Regions from separate parts of the Paraburkholderia sp. RL17-337-BIB-A genome, predicted to be linked through region 2. Evidence: riboswitches for the same ligand, from Rfam matches in the RefSeq annotation. Region 2 holds a riboswitch; the other holds the start of a gene.
What was found. Region 2 has a riboswitch for cobalamin ahead of cobA (uroporphyrinogen-III C-methyltransferase). Riboswitches for the same ligand answer to the same signal wherever they lie in the genome.
Positions count from the first base shown of each region.

Region 1 (7,154 bases), 680 kb from region 2:
GTCAATCCGGAATCTCGGGCTCAACCAGTTTAGCCAGCTGAGCAAGCGACTCCTGCCAGCCGAGGTAGCACATCTCCACAGGAATGACCTCGGGCACGCCCGCCTGCGTGATGGTGACCTCGGTCCCGCAGACCACCTGCCGCAATGAAACGGTGACGTGCATCTCGCCAGGCAGGTTCGTATCGTCGAATCGGTCCGTGTAGCGGATTTTCTCGAACGGCACCAGTTCGACATACTCGCCGCCGAACGAGTGGCCGTTGCCGGTGGTGAAATTGCGGAAGGACATCTTGTGAGTGCCGCCCACGCGGGCCTCCAGGTGATGGACCTGACAGGTGAAGCCATAGGGCGGCAGCCACTTCGCTATCGCGTCGGGTTCGAGGAAGGCCCGATAGATGCGTTCGGGCGTAGCGCGCAAGACGCGATGGAGATTGACGGTTCCGGTAGTCATGGTGTGTTCGCCTTTCACTTGGAGAAGTTGGACATACTCCTACGACGATTCGATGATCCGGATATCGACATAGGTTGAGACCAGGAAAAACCCTGGGCAGGCGATGGTCCATCGATCGGTTCAGAGTGTGGACCGGAACCGGCGCCCTCCCAGCCGTTCATGCCACCGGGAGGGCCATTTGCCGCTTAGAACGTATAAGCCAGCTTGCCAAACGCCGTACGTCCCAAAGTGTTGTACCCATATGCAGTGACGTACTGTCGATTAAACAGATTCGACAGATTCGCCGACACGGTCAGATGCGAATTGACCTTATAAGCAGCACGCAAAGCGACCGTTGTGTACGACGGCAGATAGATCGAGTTGAGCTGGTCGTCGAAGGTCGATCCCCCATAAAGCAGCGAGACGCCGGTGCTGAGCGCGTGAAGATGGAACTCGTCCCACGTGTGATCGACGCTCAGACTGGCCGTCTGGCGCGGGCGGCGGTTAAGCCACGTCTGGTCGGTCACGTCCTGCGGATTCAGCAGGCCGATCGCGAGGCTGACAGGCGTCGATTTGCCGAGCGTGCCCTTGTACGACAGATCGATGCCCTGGATGTGCGCCCGTCCAATATTCACGGGCAGAAACGTCGCGGAGTTGTACGAGATGAGGTCATGGACGCGGGTGTCATAAACGGCGGCCGTGAAGGTGCCGAACGAGGTGGTTGCGTCCAGCGCCGCCTCGATCGTGTCGCTGCGCTCGGGCAACAGGTTCGGGTTCGCAAAGCCTGGGTAGTACAGGTCGTTGAAGGTCGGCAGGCGGAATGCATTGCCATACGAAAGCCGCGCCGTATACACCGGGGTGATCGCATAGGCCACGGCGACATTGCCGGTATTGACCGAACGGCCCTGAATAATCTCGTGACGGCCCGCAAGGAACACCGTCAGGGCACCGAGCGTGACTGACTGATGGAGTGAGACCGCTGAATCGTTGCGCGTCGGCACGCCCTGAGGGATATCGACCGGCAGGAAAGCTTGCTCGCGGCTGAAGTCGTAGGCGAGCTTCGTCTCTCCGGACAGCGGTAGATCGAACAACGTCAGCGCCTTTTCCTGATGGGTCAACGAGGTTGACGTGCTGAAACGCGTCGAGTCGATCTCATCGGTCGGAATGGTGGGATTGTTCGCATAGAGGAACTGGCGGTCCGTGGCGTAGCCCACCGACTGGTCGAACTGGGTGGTCGGCGTAATGTCCAGGTGAAACGCGAGGCCCGTCGTCAACTGATGATCGAGCTGGCGATCGTCGCCACCGCCACTGTCATACGAAAGATCGGACGTGTGGTACAGGGCGAACGTGGAGAGCGACCAGTTGTCGCGCGCATAGCCGAGGCGCGCATCCACGTCCTGAGCATGGTACGGGTTTCGGCCATCCTCGTGACCGAATGCATACGGCTGGGTCGCATCGATCCCAGCGGTGTTGTAGTCGTGCAGGCCGAGCGAGTAGGTCAGGCCGGACAGTGCCGAGAGCGGACCAGTGGAGGGGATACTGCCGGAGGTCCGGACTTGCGTGTCGAAGGTTTTGTTCGAACCGCCGCCTACGGAGATCGTGGTCTGGTTCGGCTGATTGGATGCGTGATTGGTGAACAGTTGCACGACGCCGCCCATCGCAGCCGCACCGAACGACGCGGCCGCCGGCCCTGAGATGACTTCGACACGGTCGAACGAGGAGGTTGAGAGATCCGCCCACGCGGCCTGGCCGGTGGTTGCGGAGCCTACCCGGATGCCGTCGATAAACACCGCGACCTGGCTGCCGGATGAACCCCGGATGCTGACTGAAGCGAAGGAGCCGGGGCCGCCGTTTTGCGAAACGGTGACGCCGGGCAGCGTGGCGAGCGCTTGCGTGATACTCGGGTTGGCCGGGGACAGACGCTCGAGATCGGCGCGCGTGAGGACCTGGGTCGTGGCGTAGCGTTGGTCGAACGATTGCGGCAGGTGTTGGGTGTCGCCGGTGACAAGGATATTCGGCAGCGTGGTTTCGGCCGACGCTTGCGCGGGCAGTGGCAACGATGTGTCGTCCGCGGCCTGTGCAACCTGCCATGCGGAGACTGACAACACGGCGAGAACGCTATACATGCCGACGACGTGTCGGCGCAAGGTTCCCTGCGGGGAACCGGTTTGAACGGCGGTGGACATGACTGATCCTGAGGCTTGGGCTGTCGTTGCAACGGGCGCCGCATAGGCGGTGCTTGCACATCGGGACACCCCGCCCGATGCGGCTGCGCAGACCTCGGTTTGATGGCAGGTCTCCTGGCTCACGGGTCAACGTCACGTGCCGACCTTCCCGGTGCTCCAGTGGTCATGAATGGCACGGACTCGCCGCTTACAGTTGCGGGGACAGCCGCAGACTCGGAGCATCGCTGCTCGTACTGCGTTCCCTTTTGATCCCGGTTGATGGGAACCATCAAGGCGGAAGGGTAGCGATGCGTGGTGGTGACGTCAATTACTACGGCGTTTGCGGTACGCTGTTCGTCACTGTGATTGTGGTTTTCTTGTTCGGATCAGGCGATGCGTTGATATAGGTTGGCGAATGGTTTTTTGGGTGAGGTTTTGATGCGGCGTTTTCGTGGCATGGACTCTGTGCATTGCCGGATGGAAACGAGAGGGCCGCAGTGCGGGGTTGTTTGCATATTGATAGAGCTTGATGCCGCCCGCGAGCCCTATCGAGTCCTTGCTGATGAACCGCTCCGTCGTCGGATCATAGTACCGATACCGGTCGTAGTGCAGCGCCGTTTATGCATAAGCACGACGCTACGCGATGCGCCCGACGCGCCATCGACTGCAACAGTCACGCAACCGCAGCAGCCCTTCATGCCCTGGGAACACATCGACCGGTGGCTAGGCGCGGAGAAGTTCTTCAAGGCTGGCCAGCGCGTCTATGTCTCGGTTGACTACATCCGGCAAAGCCTCACGGTGACCCCGGAATACGATGAGGCCGCCAGGGCGCGTGGGCGCGCACAACGGACCATTGAGCGCAAGGCCACCAATGATGAACTGCGCAAGGTATGGCGCGCGCAGGCGCAGATAACCCGCTACTGACCATTACCACCGGATAGACATGCAAAGGGCCGCAATCGCGGCCCTTCGTTGTTACCACACTCGCATATCGGGAGAACAGAATCCAGACACAATATCCATCAACTCCAGAACTCTGTCTTCAATGTCTTCCGTTGCGCCAATCCTCAAGGAGTCGAGAAGCCTATACACGGATCCCGAACTAAAATTCTTCTCCCGGTATTTCACAAGAATCGCTCGTAGTAAATTGACGTCGCAATTCCTCTCCAATGCATCACGCAGCTCTCTATCTAGCACGCTATCCAGTTCGGCATTCATTACTTCACCCATTTGTCACGAGTTGAGGCAAGGGCCGCCTGATAGTCAGACAAGGACATGCTTGTACTCGGCTGGATCGTCCCATGGTTGGCACTATCCTGAACGTACTTGAGGGTATTTGGAAGATTCGCCGTGTTCAGCATGCATGCGCAGTCCTTTCCAGTGCCGCCCATACTTGCCGGACGCCTATGAGGCGGAAGGTTAGCCGCTGATCCCGGCGCAACCGAAATTCCTCCCGTGGCTGGGTGAACCATCCCATCCGAGCCGACAGGAATATCGACACCAGGACGCGCACCAAGTCCACGCGCCGTAGGCTCAGCAATAGGGAAACCATCGCTTCCGGTTTTCATCGCTCGATATACGTCGTCCCCTGTCAATCCGAGCGGGTCAACCCATGTAAGCGGATTGGGCGCATATTGATGCGCGTTGAGTCCGCCCTGTAACCCGATCGGATCCTTGCTGATGAACCGGCCGGTCGCCGGATCATAGTAGCGGTTGCAATTGTAGTGCAACCCTGTCTCTTCATCATGATACTGCCCCTGAAAACACAGCGCATTACCACCCCCCACCGGATCCGGCTTCTCCCTCCAAGTATCCTTCCATCCCCCCCACGCCTTAAACCGCGCGAGCCACACCACCTTCCCCGACTCATCCGTAAGCTCCTGCGGCGTGCCCAAATGGTCATTCTGATAAAACACCGTGACATGTCGCGTCACCGCCGGCATTTGGACATAGCGCCCGTCGGTCCCAGTCGCCAGATGCGCATGTTCAACTATCGTTTCATCAAGCCGCGCAAGCGGCACAAACGAACCCGCTTCATACAGATAAATCGATGCGGCCTGCCATTGATGCTCTTCAGCCAGCGTATGCATGCGCTGCGCGACAGGCAACGAATATGGATCGTTCGGATCCTCACGCACCAGCCGCGCCGAGCGATAGCGATACGGACGAACGTCGCGCGTTGGTCGCAACGGCTCGTGGAAACGTTCCTCCATCAGCAGCACGTCGCCGTCCCACGTAAACACCGTGCGATCGACCCCGCCACCGGCCCGTTCAACTTCCTTCATCGTGCGCCGTCCGAACACGTCATAGCGGAAACGCACCACCTGTTCCGCGCGTGCGGTGCCGTTGATGAACTCCACGCCGCCGTCCGCATGGGTGCGCGTGCGGTTCAGTTCATCGGCTTTCGGCGCGTTCGCGTAGTGGCAGGATTACCGTCACGCTGCGCGATGCGCCAGATGGCTATTCACTGGATACACCACCGCGCCCGCAGCAGCCCTTTATGCCATGGGAGCATATCGACAGGTGGCTAGGCGCAGGCAATCTCTTCAGCACCGGCCAGCGCGTCAATGTCTCGGTTAACTACATCCGGCAATGCCTCACGGCGCCCCCCAGAATACGATGAGGCCGCCAGGGCGCGTGAGCGCGCACAACGGGCCATTGAGCGCAAGGCCGAGAATGACGAACTGCGCGGCGTATGGCTCGCACAGGAAGCTGAGCGCCAACGACACAGAAACCGCTCCGGGCCGAACACCTCGAATTTATAATCGGGCAATGACACGTGACGAAGGGCCGCACACCGCCCTTCGATTACCAAATAAATTAAATTCGGCTGGCAAAGCACCTAAGTATTTCCGCTATCTCAAGTGCCTCCGACTCAGATAGCTCGACAGGATCGTTTTCTTTTGTCGCGGCCTTGATATGGATAGACGATCCTTGTTCAATCCATATCCGGACAGCTCCATCGCTCGATTCGAAATAGTCTTGATTCGATGTATTTTGTTGCATTTCTATTCACCTGTAGTCGGGAAGTGCGGGTTTCCATCATCTGGCGATACAACCTTGACTTTACCTGTCGGATCGTATGCATGCACATGGTCAACGGCCGCTTTAGGATCGTTGGATGGCAACCCTGTTGCCGGGTCTTTATGACCTCGATCCAACCTCAAACGCTCTTTCCCTGTACACGGGCATTTCCATTTTATCGGTGCGCCTGTCGCATCCGATTTAGCCAAAACAAGTCCCTTCTGATTTGCTAAATCACGAATCTCTGTGCGCGTCCTATCAGTAATGTCGCTTGCCGTTATCGTTGGTGGCGTTATGCCACTCAGACCCAGCGGATCGATCCACTGCACCGGATTGGGCGCATACGCAAACGCATTCAGCCCCCCGCGAGGCCAATCGGATCCTTGCTGATGAACCGGCCGGTGTTGGGATCATAGTACCTATACCGGCTATAGTGCAGCCCCGTTTCGTGATCATAATACTGCCCCTGGAAGCGGATCGGGTTCCTGATACCAGCCTTGCGGGCGGCCTCGCTGATGACTTTCTTTGTATCATCCCACGCCCAATACCGTGCGCTCCAAGCAATCTCCCCTTTGCATCCGTTACATCCTCATTGATCACTTGTGCGCGCAGATTACGCCGATCGTCGAAGTTGTAGTGCATGGTCACATAGTCAACCGAAGCAATGAAAGAGAAGCGGAATTAGGTGGCCTTCGTCTATCGGGGCCAGCGTAGCAATATCCAACATTTTTCTTCTCCATCTATTTTCCCAACCACCCCGATCATCTCGGCATCCTTGAGCCTCTCTTCGCACTCGCTATAAAAATCTGGATTGCACACCAAGTTCGCATGCTTCGAAAGGATAAATTCGTTCATTCTATGGGCGTCAACGACACCTTTTTCCAAAATGTGATTGTGCACATCAACAACAATGCCATCTTCATTCTCAAACCTTACGCCCAAGCCATGTCGAGAGTAATTCCACTTAGCACATTGGGCATGTACACATCCATAGCGAGGCAGATCAGTCAGATATTTCCAATCTTGAGCTGTGGCATTGCTTTTGAAGAGTTTGTCTTGCAAAGCAGATTGCAGTGCAACGAACTCCATTAGCGCCGTTACAAAATTATCGCGAGTCAATATCGGCATCGTTCCGTCCTCTCTGCTTTTGCCATCGCAGCCTCATCTTTAAGTTGAGCAGCTTCCTCTGGCGACGCAGTGGAGATGTTTACAGGAATCGCCAAGAGGCCGGCTTTTGTTGCTGCTTCGGCGCGATGATGACCATCGACAATGACGAGTTGCCCGCCTCCAACATCGGCCGCTTCAACAGGCGGAAATGTTCCATAACCAGCTTGTGCACGCATTGCAGATGTATATCGCTTGATTTTATTTCCCGTCATTTCACTTGGACCTTGACGAGACATCAATCGTCTTAGGTTAACCATCGTCGGGCAATTTTTATCCAGCCCCAGTGGATCAATCCATTCGATCGGATTCGGCGCGTACTGATAGAAGTTGATGCCGCCTGCGAGGCCTATCGGATCCTTACTGATGAACCG
Region 1 is NZ_JARESY010000002.1:2,973,513-2,980,666, reverse strand. It holds gene P0D84_RS33990 (SRPBCC family protein) at 2-448, opposite strand; gene P0D84_RS33985 (TonB-dependent receptor domain-containing protein) at 634-2,553, opposite strand; cobalamin riboswitch at 2,701-2,898, opposite strand; partial or broken gene P0D84_RS33980 (RHS repeat-associated core domain-containing protein) at 3,094-3,210, opposite strand; gene P0D84_RS33975 (hypothetical protein) at 3,289-3,516, shown strand; gene P0D84_RS33970 (RHS repeat-associated core domain-containing protein) at 3,810-4,952, opposite strand; gene P0D84_RS33965 (hypothetical protein) at 5,190-5,321, opposite strand; partial or broken gene P0D84_RS33960 (RHS repeat-associated core domain-containing protein) at 5,916-6,187, opposite strand; gene P0D84_RS33955 (DUF6896 domain-containing protein) at 6,313-6,744, opposite strand; partial or broken gene P0D84_RS49190 (RHS repeat-associated core domain-containing protein) at 6,732-7,154, opposite strand, start outside.
Region 1: linked by a shared signal. The riboswitch ahead of P0D84_RS33985 (TonB-dependent receptor domain-containing protein) and the one ahead of cobA (uroporphyrinogen-III C-methyltransferase) in region 2 are both predicted to bind cobalamin.

Region 2 (7,154 bases):
GACGATATCCCTCATCGCGCAACATCGACAGAATGCCGACGACCGAGGCCGGCGTATCGAGCCCCACACCATTGCCGATGCGCCCTTCGCTCATCGGATAGTTGGCGAGAATCAGCGCGAGCTTCTTGTCCGCGTTGTCGAGCGTGCGCAGACGGCACCAGCGGCGGCTCAGTTCGGCCAGAAAGCCGACGCGCTCGAGGTCCGGTCGATAGCGGACTACATCGACCTGGGTGCGCGGACAACGATAGGCGAGGCCCTTGAAGCTGATTGCCCGCGTGATGATGCGGCCGTCCACTTCCGGCAGCGCGATATGCATGGCGATATCGCGCGAATTGAGGCCCTGATTGTCCTTGACCCAATCTTCGCGATTGCCGCCGCTCAGGATCACCTGCATCACCGGCGCGTCGCCGGCGAGCGCAAGCGGCTCGGGGTCGTCGATGGCCGAGGCGGCGAATGCGGTCGTATTCAACACCAGCGAGACATCATGTTGCGCGCACAACTGCTGCACGACGTCGCGGCTCATCGCATCTTTCAGCGAGGTAATCGCGATCGGCAGCGGATTTAAGCCTTGTGCTTCAAGCGCCTCGATCAGCGCGTCGAACACTGCTGTATTGGCCGCTTGCAGATGCGCCTTGTAGAACAGAATCGCGGCAACCGGCGCATCCTCACGCCAGCGCGCCTGCCAGGCGGAAATCGTCGGCGTATCGCGTTCGGGATGGTAGAGCGTCGCGGCAGGCAACGCGCGCGGCGGCGCAGGTTCGCGCCCCCAACCAAACGAGCGGTATGCGATAAAACGCAGGAACGCCTCGGCATTCTGCGGGCCGCCTTCACGCAGATAGCGCCATAGCTGATGACACAGTTCGGCGTCGGCGGTGCTGCGCGCGAGCAGGTTCGGATCCTCCTGCAGATCGCCCGAAAACATCGCGAGCGTCTGCTGCTTGCGTTCGGCGAGCGCGACCACCTGTTCGATGCCGTACGGCCAATACGCCTCGCCGCCGAGATGATCGACCACCACGACACGCGCATGCTGCAACACGTCTTCGACATAGAAATCGACTGAAGCCGGCTGGCGCAAATAGGTGACGTTCGCGAGCCTTATGCTCGGAAAGCCCTCGCCCAGACGAGGCACCACGCTCGCGAGCAGCGACAGCGTGGTATCGGCGGAACTGAGCACCACGATATCGGCGGGCTGCTGATCGATACGGATCACGCCTTGCGTATCGTCGACAAAACCGCCCGGCGTGGTGCGCAGCAGATGCATGGCCGGTTACGCCTGTTGCGGCTGGGTGCTCGCCACGACGCCCAATGCGGCGTCGAACGCCTGTTGCAGCGCGGCCTGGTCGAGGTCTTCACCGATCAGCACGAAGCGGCTTTGCTGGCCCTCGCCCGCTTCTCCGGCTTGCCAGCGGCGGTCGAAGTAACTATCGAAACGACGGCCCACGCCCTGGATCACCAGACGCATTGCCGCACCCGGCAATGCCGCAAATCCTTTCACGCGGTAAATCGTGTTGGTTTCGACGAGTCCGTGCAACGCCGCGATCACGGCCTCGCGCGACGAAACATTCGCGTGGACGACCACCGAATCGAATTCGTCATGGTGATGATCGGCGTCGTCAGCCGAACCATGGTGATCGTGGCGCAGGTGAATCGTTTCCTCCGAGGCCGCTTCGAGGCCCAGCAACGTATGCAGATCGAGCTGGCCCATCTGTGCGCGCACGATCTTCACTTGCGGCGGAATTTCGTCACGGATGAGGGCTTCAACAGAAGCTTGATGCGATTCGTCGAGCAGATCGGTTTTGTTCAGAATCACCAGATCGGCCGCCGACAATTGATCTTCGAACAATTCGTGCAACGGCGATTCGTGATCGAGATTCGGATCGGCCTTGCGTTGCGCATCCACCGCGACCGGATTGTCGGCGAACTGGCCGCGCGCCGCGGCCGGGCCGTCAACCACGGTGACGACCGCGTCGACAGTAAAGCTATTCTTGATCTGCGGCCAGTTGAACGCCTGCACCAGCGGCTTCGGCAACGCGAGACCGGAGGTTTCGATCAGCACGTGATCGATCTGCTCGCGGCGCTCCACCAGCTTTTCCATCACCGGAAAAAACTCTTCCTGCACGGTGCAGCACAGACAGCCATTCGCGAGTTCATACAGTTGCCCTTCGGTCTCGACGCCGTTGTCATCGCAACCGATCCCGCAACCCTTGAGGATTTCCCCGTCGATGCCGAGTTCGCCGAACTCGTTGACGATCACCGCGATGCGCTTGCCGCCCGCATGCTGAAGAATGTGCCGCAGCAGCGTGGTCTTGCCGCTGCCGAGAAAGCCCGTGACGATCGTGACGGGGATCTTGCGCATCTGAGTTTGCATCGTGAGGTTATCCGTAGGAGCTGCGCGGCACGCCGGCGCGGAACGCGCCACCGCATCCCCGCAGTGGACGTTCTTCGTATTCTGGCCGGTATCCGGGCTGACGAAAGCGCCGCTTCCCCTTCCCGGGCGAGTGGTTTCTCGCCCAGTGGTCATATGCCGACGCGGCCTTGCGCGTGGACATCGAAGCCGGCTCCGCGGCGCCAGGCAATCAACCTGGAACCGCTTTTCGCTTACCGTTGCGGGGGCAGCACAGGTTGACCCGATCCGTTGCAGGTGGGCACCCTGTTTCCCGTTTAACTGCATGCGCACGAGCGCGCATGCGAGCACCAAAGTGCGTGCGAGTTTAGGCGCGCGGCTCCGTGCCGTCAAGGAAACGCGGGCGCCGGCAGGGCCTTTCCGCAGTGCCGGCGCGGCCTGCCGTGTGCTATCGTATGCGCGCGTTTGGTGCCCGCACATGCGTTCGCATGTGCAGTTAAACGGGAAACAGGCCGCGCTCGCCGCGCTCAACCTGTGCTGTCCCCGCAACGGTAAGCGACCTGCGGTGCATTTGCATCGCGCATGCGTTTTTGATGCCACTGTCTGACGAATCCTGACGGGAAGGCAAAACGCATGAGGCCGTCAGCCCGGATACCGGCCAGACGCGGAGGCAGTGAATGTCACGCTGCCGGCCGCCGGAATCCGCGAGGGACGGAATTGAAGGCGCTGAAGCACGACATGGCGCGGCCGTTGACGTTTTCCTGTGGGAAACGCGGCGAGTGGCGTTTTTTGTCGCGCGTAATCCGTAGCACCGCATGACCTCAATTTCCGCCGCCTCCGGCCTCATCAAGCCTCAACCGCTCCCGCTTGTCACGACATGGCGTGCGCCATGCACGCGGCGATGAGCCGCGCCTGGCTGATCGGCGCCGGCCCCGGCGACGTCGAACTGATGACGCTCAAGGCGACCCGCGCTCTCGCGCAAGCCGATGTGATACTGGTCGACGATCTGGTGAATCCCGACGTGCTGCAATTCGCGCGCGCGAACGCGCTGGTCGTGTATGTCGGCAAACGTGGCGGGCATCCGTCGACGCCGCAGGCCGGCATCGTCGCGCAGATGCTCGAGCACCTGCAGGCCGGGCGCAGCGTCGCGCGTTTGAAGGGTGGCGATCCGTTCGTGTTCGGCCGTGGCGGCGAGGAACAGCAGGCGTTGCACGCGGCGGGTATTGAAGTGGACGTGATCAACGGCATCACCGCCGGGATTGCAGCGCCCGCGGCGATCGGGATTCCGGTCACGCATCGCGATCACGCGCAAGGCGTGGTGTTCGTCACCGGACACGGCGCCGGCAGCGGCGAGCCGGACTGGGCCGCGCTCGTCGCCACCCGGATGACGCTGGTGATTTACATGGGCATGCGGCGGCTGAACGATATCGTCGGCGCGTTGCTCGCGGCCGGCATGAGTGCCGATACGGCGTGTGCGGCGATCGAATCGGCCACGCGTCCCGAGCAACGGCACGTGCTCGCACGGCTCGGCGAGTTCGCGGATGCGGTGTCGCACGCCGGGCTGGGGTCGCCGGCGATCGTGGTGATGGGTGGCGTGGCGTCGTTGGCTTTGGCGCGGGATGCTGTGAATGCGGGTGCGGTGAAAGCGGATGCGGTGAAAGCGATGGGTGCGACAAACACGGCGAACTCTGCCGGAGCGACGGACGCTTCGGACGCTTCGGACGCTTCGGACGCGCAATGAAAACACTAACCGTCGGCATCGGTTGTCGCTTGCATAGCTCGGCCGAGCAGATCGAAGCGGCTGTGCGTGCCACACTCGGCTCGCATGCCTTCGATGAAATCAGCACGATTGCCTCGGTCGACACCAAAGCCCACGAAGCCGGTTTACTTGAATTCTGCGCACGTCATGCGTTGCCGCTGAAATTGTTCAGCCGCGAGCAGATTGCGGCGATATCCGTGGACAATCCATCGACGGCCGCACGCGAGCATCTCGGCGTAGACGGCGTCTGCGAGCCGTGCGCCTTGCTCGCCGCGCTGGGGGACCTTCATGTGACCAGCAGCACGCCGCATGCCGCCCATGCATCGGTTGCGTCAGCTGCCTTAGATGCCGCAGTTGCCCCAAATGCGTCACTTGCCCCACTTACCTCCATCGCGCCCGCCCCTCTCACTGCACGCCTGCTCGCGCGCAAAACCGTCCACAACGGCATCACCGTGGCGATAGCATCGACCACCGCGCGCCCCGCGCGCGAACAAACAAACACCGACCCTCACCAATAGGACCTGCCATGAAGACCGACCCCGAATCGCATCAACGCATGACCGAGCGCCGGCGCGAAGGCCACGAGAAAAAGCAGGCCAGCGCCACCGTCGAAAAAGGTCTGCTGATCGTCAACACCGGCACCGGCAAAGGCAAGACCACGGCAGCGTTCGGCATGGCCGTGCGTGTGCTTGGACACGGCATGCGTCTCGGCGTCGTGCAATTCATCAAAGGCGCGCTGCATACCTCGGAGCGCGACTTCCTCGGTGCGATCGCCAATTGCGACTTCGTCACGATGGGCGACGGCTACACCTGGAACACGCAGAATCGCGACGCCGACATCGCCACCGCGCGCAAAGGCTGGAACGAAGCGCGCCGCATGATCGAAAGCGGCGACTATCAGATGGTGATTCTCGACGAACTGAACACGGTGTTGAAGTACGAATACCTGCCGCTCGACGAAGTGCTGTCGGTACTGAATGCGCGGGCGCAGATGCTGCACGTGGTGGTAACCGGCCGCCACGCGCCGGACGCGCTGATCGAAGCCGCCGACCTCGTCACCGAAATGCGCATCGTCAAACACCCATATCGCGAGCAAGGCGTGAAAGCGCAACGCGGCGTGGAGTTCTGAACAATGTCCACGTCCCCCAAGCGTACGTCCTACGGGAAGTCCCCCAAGGGAACATCCTTCGGGGCGGCCGCCAAGGACACTTCCATCGGGACGTGCCCCGCCCTGTTCATTAGCGCGCCGGCGTCGGGCCAAGGCAAGACCACGATCACCGCGGGTCTCGCGCGCTATCACCGGCGGCTCGGGCGACGCGTGCGCGTCTTCAAGACCGGCCCCGACTTTCTCGACCCGATGATTCTGGCGCGTGCCAGCGGCGCGCCGGTCCTGTCGCTCGATCTGTGGATGGTGGGCGAGTCGGCCTGCCGAAACCTGCTCGCGCAGGCGGCGGCCGAAGCGGACCTGATCCTGATCGAAGGCGTGATGGGTCTGTTCGACGGCACGCCGAGCAGCGCCGACCTGGCAACCACGTTCGGCGTGCCGGTCCTCGCGGTGATTTCGGCGAAAGCGATGGCGCAGACCTTCGGCGCGGTCGCCTTCGGCCTCGCGCAATTCAGGCCGCAAGTGCCGTTTTACGGCGTGCTAGCCAATCGCGTCGGCTCGCCAAGGCACGCGCAAATGCTCGAAGAAGCGTTGCCGCCCGACCTGCGCTGGTGCGGCCACATCACCGGCACCGACGAAATCGGCTTGCCCGATCGCCATCTAGGCTTGCATCAGGCCGAGGAGATCGCAGATCTGGACACCCGCCTCGATCGCGCCGCCGATGCGCTCGCGCAAACCGCGCTGGCTGAATTGCCGCCGCCGGTCGAATTCGGCGCACCTGTGCCCGAAGCGCTGCCGCGTCTTCTGGCCGGCAAACGCATCGCCATTGCGCGCGATGCCGCGTTCTCGTTCATCTATCCGGCCAACGTCACGCTGTTAGAGGCGCTCGGCGCGCACATCGACTATTTCTCACCGCTCGCCGATGAAGCCCTGCCGCAGCACGCCGACGCACTGTATCTCCCAGGCGGCTACCCCGAACTGCATGCGGCATCGCTGGCAACCAGCACGCGCAGTGCCGCAACAATCCGTGCGCACGCCGCAGCAGGCAAACCGCTCGTTGCCGAATGCGGCGGCATGCTCTACCTGCTCGACCAACTCACCGACACGCACGGCACCACGACGCCGATGCTCGGCTTGCTGCCCGGCCATGCGACGATGCAACCGCGCTTTACCTCGCTCGGCATGCAACAGATCGACGGTCTGCACGGTCCAGTGACCGGCCACACCTTCCACTATTCAAAGCTGACGACGCCGCTCACGCCGCTGCGTTCAGCCACCCGGCCGCATAGCGATGCCCCCGGCGAGGCCGTCTTCCGCGCTGGCTCGATCGTGGCAACCTATATGCATGCTTATTGGCCCTCCAACCCGGCCTTCACGGCCGCCCTGTTCCATGGCGAAGCCTTTTAACGATTCCGAACGCGAAGCCGTCTACCGCGCGATTTACGAACGGCGCGACATGCGTCATTTCGTGCGCGAGCCGGTCGACCCTGCCGTGTTGCAACGCCTGCTCGACGCCGCGCATCACGCGCCGAGCGTCGGCTTCATGCAGCCGTGGCGCATCGCGCGCATCACCGACCCGGCGCTGCGCACGGCCTTGCACGCGAGCGTCGAAGGCGAACGCCGCGCCACCGCCGATGCACTCGGCAAGCGCCGCGAAGAGTTCATGAAGCTGAAAGTAGAAGGCATGCTGGAATGCGGCGAACTGCTGGTGATGGCGCTGATGGACGGCCGCGAGCGGCACATCTTCGGACGCCGCACCTTGCCGGAGATGGACCTGGCTTCGGTGGCATGCGCGATCCAGAACATGTGGCTGGCCGCGCGCGCGGAGGGTTTGGGCATGGGCTGGGTGTCGCTATTCGACGTCGAGACGGTTCGTACCCTGCTGCATATGCCCGAGGGCGCGCGGCCGGTGGCAATTCTGTGTCTCGGCCATGTCGATCAGTTCT
Region 2 is NZ_JARESY010000002.1:2,294,890-2,302,043, forward strand. It holds gene cobN (cobaltochelatase subunit CobN) at 1-1,261, opposite strand, end outside; gene cobW (cobalamin biosynthesis protein CobW) at 1,268-2,368, opposite strand; cobalamin riboswitch at 2,435-2,714, opposite strand; cobalamin riboswitch at 2,794-3,021, shown strand; gene cobA (uroporphyrinogen-III C-methyltransferase) at 3,246-4,085, shown strand; gene P0D84_RS30965 (cobalamin biosynthesis protein) at 4,082-4,621, shown strand; gene cobO (cob(I)yrinic acid a,c-diamide adenosyltransferase) at 4,630-5,232, shown strand; gene P0D84_RS30975 (cobyrinic acid a,c-diamide synthase CobB) at 5,317-6,615, shown strand; gene bluB (5,6-dimethylbenzimidazole synthase) at 6,599-7,154, shown strand, end outside.